DNA from 2 places in the Marinobacterium maritimum genome. Region 2 is predicted to be linked to the other one. Evidence: predicted binding sites of a transcription regulator. Region 2 holds the regulator's gene; the other holds the start of a gene.
The links. Region 2 encodes sigma-54, which starts transcription at its own class of promoters, with help from an activator protein. Its sites were predicted from a motif close to TGGCACNNNNNTTGCTNT; they were not measured.

Region 1 (5,736 bases), 220 kb from region 2:
CACCAGCTCGCACTTCTCCAGTGCGCGGCGTACCCGGTTCGTATCAGGCAGGCTGACCAGCGGGTTGGTGGCCATGATCCACAGCGCCTTGATCTCGCCGCGTTCGATCGCCTCGAACAGCTGTACCGCCTTGTAGCCTTCCTGCTGGGCCATGTTGGGCGCCTGCCAGAAGCGGCCGACCCGGTCGATGAACTCGGGCTGGCTGAAGTCCATGTGTGCGGCCAGCTGGTTGGCCAGTCCGCCTACCTCGCGACCGCCCATGGCGTTGGGCTGTCCGGTCAGCGAGAAGGGGCCCATGCCGGGGCGGCCCAGACGGCCGGTAGCCAGATGACAGTTGATGATGCTGTTGACCTTGTCGCTGCCGCTGCTGGACTGGTTTACGCCCTGGGAGAAGAAAGTAAGCGCTCGCTCGGTGGTACAGAACCAGTCCACCAGTTGTTCAAGATCGGCCAGCGGCACGTCGGCCTGTCGTGCCACCTCGGCCAGATCACCGGCAGTGGCTTGTGCCGATTCCAGTGCCGCATCAAACCCCTCGGTATGGGCATTGATAAAGGCCTCATCCAGCGCGCCCCGTTGTGCCAGTGCGGCGAGGATGGCATTGAAAATCAGTGCGTCGCTGCCCGGTTTCAGCGCCAGATGCAGGTCGGCCAGATCGGCGGTGGCGGTGCGACGCGGGTCGATCAGTACCACCCTGCGATCAGGATTGGCGGCCTTGGCGGCGACCATACGCTGGTACAGGATCGGGTGGTTCCAGGCGGCATTGGAGCCGACCAGCACCATCAGTTCAGCCTGATCGATATCCTCGTAGCTGCACGGCTGCAGGTCGCCGCCAAAGGCGCGCTTGTAGCCGACTACGGTGGACGACATGCACAGCCGCGAGTTGGTATCCACATGGGCCGAGCCGATGAACCCCTTCATCAGTTTATTGGCCACATAGTAGTCCTCGGTCAACAGCTGTCCGGACAGGTACATGGCCACCGACTCGGGGCCATGGCGGTGGATGATCGCTTCCAGCCGGGTGGCCAGCGTATCCAGTGCTATGTTCCAGCCGTATTCGCGGCCATCCACCCGCGGTGCCAGCAGCCGCTCCTCGGGGCCGGTGGTCTCGTGCAGGGCGCTGCCCTTGACGCAGAGACGCCCCCGGTTGGCCGGGTGTTCGCTGTCGCCACTGACGGCGATGACCCGCTGGCTATCCGTAGTGGCACTGACGCCACAGCCGACGCCGCAATAGGGGCAGGTGGTCCGATTGCTCATGCTTCCCATGGCGTACTCCAATTCAAAACGCCCAAACAAGAACGCCCACAGCAACCGGCACTTGGGTGTCGATTGTGGTGGGCGTCGTTGCCAATGCTGTTTGTAGTCATTGAAGAAGTAGCTGCAAAAGGGGTGCCAGCGGCGGAAGAGAGGTTAAATCGCTGTTATAAGGGCACAGGACGGGAAACGAGTGCACGAAAAATGCCCGGTTCTGGGGCGCGCTGCCTTTTTGCAGTGCAGCACCGAGTGGGCGGAGTGGCGCATAAAAACCGCCAAAATCGGTAAAGGGTCCTGATTTGCGTGGCTTTTATGATCTTGGCACGGCTTCTGCTTCACTCGAGTCAGACCGGCGCTGCTCAGGCATCGCCACCACATTTCAGTTTCGACACTGACGGCAAGGGCGCCGTTCCATCAACGGAGAATTGATCTCCGGGACATGGAACGGCGCCCTTTTTGCATTTTGCTTCTTGTATCTGGAGAGCGAGACCATGCTGAAACAACCGGGATCATTCAAGCGACTGTTACTGGCGGCGTCCATCGCCATCACCACCCTGACGGCCCAGACATCGGCGCAGGCCGAAGTGGGCTATCCGGAGAAGGAGGAGCTGAAATTCGGCTTCATCAAGCTCACCGACATGGCACCGCTGGCGATCGCCTACGAGAAGCAGTACTTCGAGGATGAGGGCCTGTACGTGCAGCTGGAAGCCCAGGCCAACTGGAAGGTTCTGCTCGACCGCGTCATCGACGGTCAGCTGGACGGTGCGCACATGCTGGCCGGCCAGCCGCTGGGCGCCACCATTGGCTACGGCACTCAGGCGCACATCGTCACCGCGTTCAGCATGGACCTGAACGGCAACGGCATCACCGTCTCCAACGACATCTGGCAGCAGATGAAGGAACACATCCCCATGGGCGAGGATGGCAAGCCGGTGCACCCGATCAAGGCAGACTACCTCAAGCCGGTGGTGGACAAGTACCGCGCCGAGGGCAAACCGTTCAACATGGGCATGGTGTTCCCGGTCTCCACCCACAACTACGAGCTGCGCTACTGGCTGGCGGCCGGTGGCATCCACCCGGGCTACTACGCGCCGCACAAGGGCGATACCAGCGGCCAGCAGCAGGCTGATGCGCTGCTGTCGGTAACTCCGCCGCCGCAGATGCCGGCCACGCTGGAAGCAGGCACCATCTACGGCTACTGCGTGGGTGAGCCCTGGAACCAGCAGGCGGTGTTCAAGGGCATCGGCGTGCCGGTGATCACCGACTACGAGATCTGGAAGGACAACCCGGAGAAGGTGTTCGGTGTTTCCAAGGAGTGGGCCGACAAGTATCCCAATACCCATATCCGTGTGGTCAAGGCGATGATCCGTGCCGCCAAGTGGCTGGACGAGAACAACAACGCCAACCGTCCGGAAGCGGTTGATATCCTGTCGCGTCCAGCCTACGTAGGGGCTGACGCCGAAGTGATCGCCAACTCCATGACCGGCACCTTCGAGTACGAAAAGGGTGACAAGCGCGATGTGCCCGACTTCAACGTCTTCTTCCGTCACAACGCCACCTATCCCTACTACTCCGATGCCATCTGGTACCTGACCCAGATGCGCCGCTGGGGCCAGATCGAGGAACAGAAGCCGGACAGCTGGTACATGGATATCGCCAAAAAGGTGTACCGCCCGGATATCTACCGCATCGCGGCCGAGGAGCTGATCGCCGAGGGCAAGATGGACGCCGCCGATTTCCCGGACTTTGCCTCCGAGGATGGCTTCAAGGCGCCGCAGACCCAGTTTATCGACGGCATCACTTATGACGGTCACAAGCCGAACGAGTATCTGCAGAAGTTCAGTATCGGCCTGAAAGGCGCTGACAAAATCTGATGGCTGTGGGCTCCGGCTGTCGTCGGAGCCCCTCCGAAGGAGGAGGACATACCATGAGCAGTATCCGCATGACCCTCGCCGGCATGTCCGGCATCGCCGGGGTCAAAGCCAACGACACCTTCGCCAGCTGGCTGAAGCGTATGACTCAAACCCTCGGCCTGCCGCTGATCGGCCTGCTGGTGTTCCTGTTCATCTGGCAGGTGGGCGCCAAACAGGTCGACACCTCGCTGGGCCAGTTCCCGGGGCCGACCCAGGTCTATGAACAGGCCAACGCCCTGATCAGTGAACACTTCAACGAACGCGTGCGGGAGAGCGCCTTTTACGAGCGTCAGGAACAGCGTAACGCCGATCATGTGGCGAAAGATCCGGACTACGTGCCGAAAATCCGTGAATACACCGGCAAGTCGACCTTCTTTGACCAGATCGGTACCAGCCTGGTAACCGTGCTGGCCGGCTTCGGTATCGCCGCGCTGATCGCCATCCCGCTGGGCATCTGCATCGGTCTCAACGGCGCACTCTATTCTGCGCTGAACCCGATCATCCAGCTGTTCAAGCCGGTCTCGCCGCTGGCCTGGCTGCCGCTGGTGACCATGGTGGTCAGTGCCGCCTACGTCAGTGATGACCCGCTGTTCGCCAAGTCCTTCCTGACCTCGCTGTTCACCGTGTCGCTGTGCTGCCTCTGGCCGACGCTGATCAACACCGCCGTGGGCGTGTCTGCCATCAGCCCGGACCTGCAGAACGTGAGCAAGGTGCTGCGCCTGAACTGGCTGACGCATGTGGTGCGCATCGTGTTGCCATCGTCGGTACCGATGATCTTCACCGGCCTGCGTCTGTCACTGGGCATCGCCTGGATGGTGCTGATTGCCGCCGAGATGCTGGCGCAGAACCCGGGGCTGGGCAAGTTCGTCTGGGACGAGTTCCAGAACGGCAGCTCTGACTCCCTTGGCCGCATCATGGTCGCCGTACTGGTGATCGGCCTGATCGGCTTTCTGCTGGACCGCATCATGCTGCTGATTCAGCGTGCGGTTTCCTGGGACAAAAACGCAATTACACGTTGAAAAGCTATCTGCGTTGCTAGCGCAGCGTCAAAAATCGGCTCGAATCGGTCATTTATAGACCATAAACTCCCTCATCTCGCCGATTGTTTCCTTGCGCTAGCGGCCTCGATAACGCTTTTCAAAAGCCTGAAGAGGTATGACTATCATGGCTGCACATCTCGAACTGACAGACGTTTCCATCGAGTTCCCGACGCCGAAAGGGGCCTTCAAGGCACTGGACGGGGTCAATCTGAAGATCCAGAGGGGCGAGTTTGTCTCCCTGATCGGCCACTCCGGCTGCGGCAAGTCCACCGTGCTGAACATCGTCGCCGGCCTGCATCAGGCCACCACCGGCGGTGTGGTGCTGGACGGTCGTGAAGTGAACGAGCCCGGCCCCGAACGTGCCGTGGTGTTCCAGAACCACTCGCTGCTGCCCTGGCTGACCGCCTACGAGAACGTGGAACTGGCCGTGCGCCAGGTGTTCAAGGGCAGGAAGAGCAAGGCTGAGATGAAGGAGTGGATCGAGCACAACCTGGAACTGGTGCACATGACCCACGCCATCCACAAGCGCCCGGACGAGATCTCCGGCGGCATGAAGCAGCGTGTCGGCATCGCCCGTGCGCTGGCGATGGAGCCCACCGTACTGCTGATGGACGAGCCCTTCGGTGCGCTGGATGCGCTGACCCGTGCCCATCTGCAGGACTCGCTGATGGAGATCCAGAACGAACTCAACAACACCGTGATCATGATCACCCACGACGTGGATGAAGCAGTGCTGCTGTCCGACCGCATCGTGATGATGACCAACGGCCCGGCCGCCACCGTGGGCGAGATCCTCAAGGTGGAGCTGCCGCGTCCCCGCGACCGCATCGCGCTGGCCGACGACCCGGAGTACAACCACTGCCGCCATCAGGTACTGCGCTTCCTGTACGAGAAGCAGCGCAAGGTGGAGCCGCTGGATAGCCGCCGCCTCAAGGGCAACGCGGATAAGGCCAGCAAAGAAGCCCGCAAACAGGCTTAAGCATCAGAAGCACAGGCATCAGAGGAATAGGCGGAGGAATGGCTATGCACGCGGAACTGGTGATCGTCGGCAACGGTATGGCCGCTGCCCGACTGGTGCAGGAACTCAAGCAGGGCAGCGGTTTTGAAGGCCGCATCCTGATGATCGGCCGTGAACCCCGACCGGCCTACAACCGGGTGTTGCTGTCGCCGCTGCTGGCCGGCGAGATCGAAGACCAGGCGCTGGAGCTGCACAGCACGGACTGGTACGCAGAGCAGGGCATAGAACTGCTCTGCAAAGACCCGGTGGTGGTGCTGGAACCGGAACGCCACCGCCTGAGAACGGGCAGCGGCAAGCAGATTCAATACGACCAGCTGGTGCTGGCCACCGGCTCCAATTCCAGCCTGCCGCCGCTGCCGGGTATCGACCTGAGCGGCGTCATGGGTTTTCGTACCTGGCAGGACGTGGAGATCATGCGCGAAGCCGCTGCCAAGGGTGGCAGTGCCGTCGTGATTGGCGGTGGCCTGCTCGGGCTGGAAGCAGCGGAGGGCTTGCGCAAACTGGGCATGACCAC
Region 2 (5,736 bases):
GATTTTTTCTTTGTGCTTGATGATCTGGCGATCCAGCTTGTCGACCATACCATCAATTGCAGCATACATGTCGTCATGCTGGTGTGCCGCAAAGACTTCACCGCCAGCCAGGTGGATGTTGGCTTCAGCTGTCTGGCGCTGCTTCTCAACACTGAGTGTGACCTGTGCATTAGTGATGTTATCGAAGTGACGTTCCAGGCGGTCAAACTTGGTACGTACGTACTCGTCCAGAGCGCCTGTCAGTTCGACGTGGTGGCCAGTGATGTTGATCTGCATAGGTTTTTCTCCTCGTCATGGACACGTTCTTACAGCGTGCCTTTCCATTCCCATTAAACCAGACGCTTGCGCTCATTAGAAGGCGGAATGTTCATCGCTTCACGATATTTTGCAACGGTGCGTCTGGCGACATTGATTCCCTGTTCTTTTAACAGCTGAGCGATCTTGTTGTCACTGAGTGGCTTGGCCGTATTTTCATTGTTGACCAGTTTCTTGATCAGCGCCCGAATCGCCGTGGAAGAGGCGGCGCCGCCATCGGACGTGCTGACGTGACTGGAGAAGAAGTACTTGAGTTCAAAGATGCCGCGTGGCGTATGCATGTACTTCTGTGTGGTCACGCGCGAAATGGTGGATTCGTGCATGTCGACCGCTTCGGCGATGTCGTGCAGTACCATCGGTTTCATGCCTTCTTCACCCTCCTCGAAAAAGTCGATCTGGCGCGCGACGATCTCGGTGGACACCTTGAGCAGCGTTTCATTGCGGCTGAGCAGGCTTTTGAGGAACCAGCGAGCTTCCTGCAGGTGGTTCTTCAGGTAGGTGTTGTCGGCGCTGTTGTCGGCCCGTCGAATCAGGTCGGCATACTGGGTGTTGATCTTCAGACGCGGCGAGGCGTCGGTGTTGAGACTGACGTTCCACTGCCCCTGGATCTTGCGCACGATCACGTCGGGGATGACGTATTCGGGTGGCTCCGAGCTGATCAGGGTGCCGGGCTTGGGGTTCAGGCTCTGGATCAGACTGATCACCTGCTGCAGGCTGTCTTCCTTGAGACGCAAGCGGCGCATCAGGGTGCGATAATCGTGGCTGCCAAGCAGGTTCAGATGGTCGCGTACCAGGCGTACGGCATCGTTGAGCAGTGGGGTGTCCTCGGGCAGTTGGCGCAGCTGCAACTGCAGGCATTCGCTGAGGTCGCGGGCGCAGACGCCGGCTGGGTCGAACTGCTGCACTCGGTGCAGCACCGCTTCGATCTCGTCAGTGTCGCAGTCAGAGAAACGTTCGGGCTCGCTCTGCTGGAAATGCTCCAGTACCTCGTCGACACTGGTGCGCAGGTAGCCGTCGGCATCGACCGCATCGATCAGGGCGAGGGCCACCATGCGGTCGTTGTCACTCATCGGGGTCAGGTTCAGCTGCCACAGCAGGTGATCCTGAAGATCATCCTCGGTGCTGTCGTTGTCACCTGGATCCCAGTCACTGTCGCGTTCGGGGCCGGGCGAGCTCTGATGCTGGAAAGTGTCGTCCCACTGGCTGTCGGTCGCCAGTTCGGTGGGAATCTGCTCGTTCCAGCCATCCTCGCCGCTGTCTTCCCAGCTATCCTGGTCCTCGGTCGCGGCCGGCTGCTCGCTATCGCGGGAGCTGTCCTGTTCGGCACTGGTGTCCTGCTTTTCGGCTTCGGCCTCCGCCGTTTCCTGTTCCTCATCCACTTCCAACAGGGGGTTGCTGTCCAGCGCTTCCTGAATTTCCTGCTGCAGATCCAGAGTGGAGAGCTGCAGCAGGCGAATCGCCTGCTGCAGCTGCGGCGTCATTGTCAGCTGCTGGCCGATCTTGAGTTGTAACGACTGCTTCATATGCAAACTGCCGGGTTGACCGAGTTGGGAGTAGACATGCTGCGGCGCTTAGAGGGCGAACTGCTCGCCCAGATACGCGCGGCGGACCTGCTCGTTGTTGAGGATGTCCTGCGGGCTGCCTTGGGCCAGGATGCCCCCTTCACTGACGATATAGGCTCGCTCGCAGATATCAAGGGTCTCTCGCACATTGTGATCGGTGATCAGAATGCCGATATTGCGGGACTGCAAGTGCCGGATCGTCTGCTTGATGTCACTGACCGAGATGGGATCGACGCCGGCGAACGGTTCGTCCAACAGAATGAAGTCAGGCTCGGTGGCCAGCGCGCGAGCGATCTCAACGCGACGGCGCTCACCGCCGGACAGTGCCATGCCGAGGCTGTCGCGCAGATGGGTGATATGGAACTCTTCCAGCAGCTCTTCCAGTAGCGTATCGCGCTGACTGGCTGACAGCTCCTTGCGGGTTTCCAGAATCGCCATCAGGTTATCGCGCACACTGAGCTTGCGAAATACCGAGGCTTCCTGAGGCAGGTAGCCGATGCCGCGGCGAGCACGCTCATGCATCGGCAGCCGGGTGACATCATCCTGGTCGATGCGAATTTGGCCATGATCGGCGTTGATCAGGCCGACAATCATGTAGAAACAGGTGGTCTTGCCAGCGCCGTTGGGGCCGAGCAGGCCGATGATCTGGCCGCTGTTCATCTCCAGCGAAACGTCACGAACCACCTGACGACCCTTGTAGCTCTTGGCCAGGTGCAGCGCCTGCAGCTGTTTTACCTGTGCGGACATCAGTTCCCCTCGGTCTTCGGCTGAATCACCATCTGTACGCGCTGGCCTGAATCCTTATCGCTGCCATACGCGTTTACCACGGCTTTTTCCATGTTGTAGACGATGCGTTCACCGGTAAAGGTATCACGGCCCTGATCCACCCGGGCGGAATTGGTAATGGTTACTTCCTGCTTGTTGACGCGGTAGTCCATGCGCTCGCCATAGGCCTTGGTCAACGGTTGATCCTGGCTTGGCTGCTGCTGGAACTGGGCCGGTTTACCGGTGGAGATGATGCGTTGCACCCCCCTGTCATTGCGATGCAGTTCGACGCGGGCGCCGCGGATCACCATGGTGCCCTGCACGATCTCTACATTACCGGTATACACGGTGATGCCGGTGCGCTCGTTCATGCTGGCATGATCGGCACTGATATGAATGGGCTTCTGCTGGTCTTCCGGCAGGGCCTGGGCCAGTGCCGGCAGGGTCAGAAGGGTGGCCAGAAACAGGGAACGAAGTTTATTGCACATGGTATTCACCCTTCACGTCCGAGAGCAGATCTATCCGTTGTTGATCGAAAAACAGGTCCATGCCGACCGCTGACGTGGTATCCGAACCGCGCTGCATCCGAACCGGGTGGTCAGTGTGTGCATAGTCACGGGGAGGATACAGAGTCAGTTGATCGGTTGTCATCAGGCTGGGCTGGCCGGCAGCCGGATTATCGTGAAGCTGAACATTGCCTGCAAGCAGGATCTGTTGTCGGGAGTCCGGCAGGGTGCCCTGGTCGGCACTCAGCAGGTAGTGCCCGCCAGCTTTGCCCGGCACTCGCGTGACGGGAGTTTCAAGCCGCATGGCGGCCTGCTCGGGGTAATGTTGCATCAGTGGCGTCGTCAGTAGCTGTGCGACAGTGCCATCATCCTGCCAGCGGGTAATCTCCGCATTGCGAATGAAAAAGTCGACTTGTTCAACCGGCGTGTCACCTGTCAATGGTGCGTTTTCTTCCGGTGTGATCAATCCCCACCACAGCAGGGGTGCGGCAACCAGGGTCGCGGTGATCAGCAGGCGCTGACGCTGGCTCAGCATCCGCGGTACTCGGCATAAATGGCATCCAGCTTGCCTTGAGCGGCCAGGATCAGTTCGCAGAACTCACGCGCGGCGCCCTTGCCGCCGGCGGCGCTGGTTACCCAGTCGGCTTCCTTGCGCACCAGTGGATGGCCGTTGGGCACGCAGGCACCAAAGGCGCTGGCACGGATGGCGGCCAGGTCAGGCAGGTCGTCACCGATGTAGGCGGTGTCGGCAGCGCAGTGGCCGCTCTGGGACCAGAGTTCGTCCAGCGCGACCAGCTTGTCTTCCCGGCCCTGACGCAGGTAGGTGATGCCCAGTGCTTCGGCGCGCTGCTCGACCTGAGGCGAGCGGCGGCCGGTGATGATGGCGGTTTCAATGCCGCAGCGCTGCAGCAGCTTGATGCCCAGTCCGTCCAGGGTATGAAAGCTTTTGACTTCACGTCCGTCGGCGAGGAAGTTCAGGCGGCCGTCGGTAAGAATACCGTCGACGTCAAATACGGCCAGACGGATGCCGGCCAAGGCTTCGCGCAACTGCGGAGAAAGGCTATCCAGGTGCATCAGATGACTCCTGCTTTTAGCATGTCGTGCATGTTAAGGGCACCGACTGGGCGGTTCTGTTCGTCTACCACCAGCAGGGCATTGATTTTGCGTTCCTGCATCAGGCTCAGTGCCTCGGCGGCCAGAATTCCCGGGCGCACGCTGGTGCCGCCGGCGGTCATCACATCCTTGATGCGGGTTGTGGCCAGGTCGACGCCCTGATCCAGGGTGCGGCGCAGGTCGCCGTCGGTGAAGATGCCCAGCAGGCTGCCTTCAGTATCGGTGACGGCGGTCATGCCCAAGTGCTTGCGGGTGACTTCGAGCAGGGCTTCCCGCACCGGGGTATCAACCTGCACCAGCGGGATTTGATCACCGGTGTGCATGATGTCATCCACCTTGAGCAGCAGGCGGCGACCCAGGCTGCCGCCCGGGTGCGAGAAGGCGAAGTCTTCGCTGCTGAAGCCGCGGGCTTCCAGCAGTGCGATCGCCAGCGCATCACCGAGGACCAGTTGTGCCGTGGTGCTGGAGGTCGGCGCCAGGCCCAGCGGGCAGGCTTCGCGGTCGACCGGAATGTGCAGGCTGATATCGGCACTGCGTGCCAGGGTGGAACCGGCGTTGGCCGTCATGCTGATCAAGGGTGCGCCCATGCGCTTGATCAGTGGCAGGATGGTGACCACTTCGGCGGTTTCACCGGAGTTGGACAGGGCCAGCACTACATCGTCGCCGGTGAACATGCCCAGATCACCGTGGCTGGCTTCGCCCGGGTGAACGAAAAAGGCGGGGGTGCCGGTACTGGCCAGGGTGGCGGCGATCTTGTTGCCGATGTGACCCGACTTGCCCATGCCGGTGACGATGACGCGCCCCTTGCAGTTGAACATCAGTTCACATGCCTGGCTGAAGTTCTGGTCCAGATGGTTCAGAAGTTCCTGAACGGCTTCCAGCTCAAGCCGGATGGTCTGGCGGCCTGATTTCAGATAGTCGGTAGCTGTCATGGGTCTGGTATCTGCCTGTAAACGGAATTGCAAAATGCCATTCTAACCCAGACCCGGGATAAGCACGAATCCCGGAACCGCTGTTTAGATTCACGTTTGCATGTGAGAGTGGTATATTTCGCTGTCAATTTTGGGCCGGTCCGTATGTGCCGGCGATATGAAAGGAAGCGGGAGTTTCAGGTACATGAAGCCTGAGAGCGATAGCATTATCGATATTCGCGGGTTGAGCTTCTTCCGTGGCGAACGGGCGATCTTTGATTCCGTAGATATCAGTATTCCACGCGGCAAGGTGACCGCGATCATGGGGCCTTCCGGCACCGGTAAGACCACCCTGTTGAAACTGATCGGCGGCCAGTTGCGCCCGGACAGTGGCAAGATTCTGCTTGAGGGTACTGATATTCCCCGGCTGGGCCGCCGCGAGCTGTTTGAAGTGCGCGAGCGCATGGGCATGCTGTTCCAGAGCGGTGCCCTGTTTACCGACATGAGCGTGTTCGAGAACGTGGCCTTTCCGCTGCGGGTGCATACCGAACTGCCCGATGACAT

Region 1: a site for sigma-54 is predicted at 1,375-1,392, ahead of ABD013_RS08645 (nitrate reductase). Genes of this name have one in related genera too.

The regions. Positions count from the first base shown of each region.
Region 1 covers NZ_BAAAET010000002.1:482,200-487,935, forward strand. Annotated here, with positions in the region: gene ABD013_RS08645 (nitrate reductase) at 1-1,254, opposite strand, end outside; gene ABD013_RS08650 (CmpA/NrtA family ABC transporter substrate-binding protein) at 1,743-3,125, shown strand; gene ABD013_RS08655 (ABC transporter permease) at 3,179-4,183, shown strand; gene ABD013_RS08660 (ABC transporter ATP-binding protein) at 4,329-5,183, shown strand; gene ABD013_RS08665 (NAD(P)/FAD-dependent oxidoreductase) at 5,228-5,736, shown strand, end outside.
Region 2 covers NZ_BAAAET010000002.1:267,094-272,829, forward strand. Annotated here, with positions in the region: gene hpf (ribosome hibernation-promoting factor, HPF/YfiA family) at 1-276, opposite strand, end outside; gene ABD013_RS07620 (RNA polymerase factor sigma-54) at 330-1,838, opposite strand; gene lptB (LPS export ABC transporter ATP-binding protein) at 1,887-2,624, opposite strand; gene lptA (lipopolysaccharide transport periplasmic protein LptA) at 2,624-3,130, opposite strand; gene lptC (LPS export ABC transporter periplasmic protein LptC) at 3,120-3,683, opposite strand; gene ABD013_RS07640 (KdsC family phosphatase) at 3,677-4,222, opposite strand; gene ABD013_RS07645 (KpsF/GutQ family sugar-phosphate isomerase) at 4,222-5,193, opposite strand; gene ABD013_RS07650 (ATP-binding cassette domain-containing protein) at 5,378-5,736, shown strand, end outside.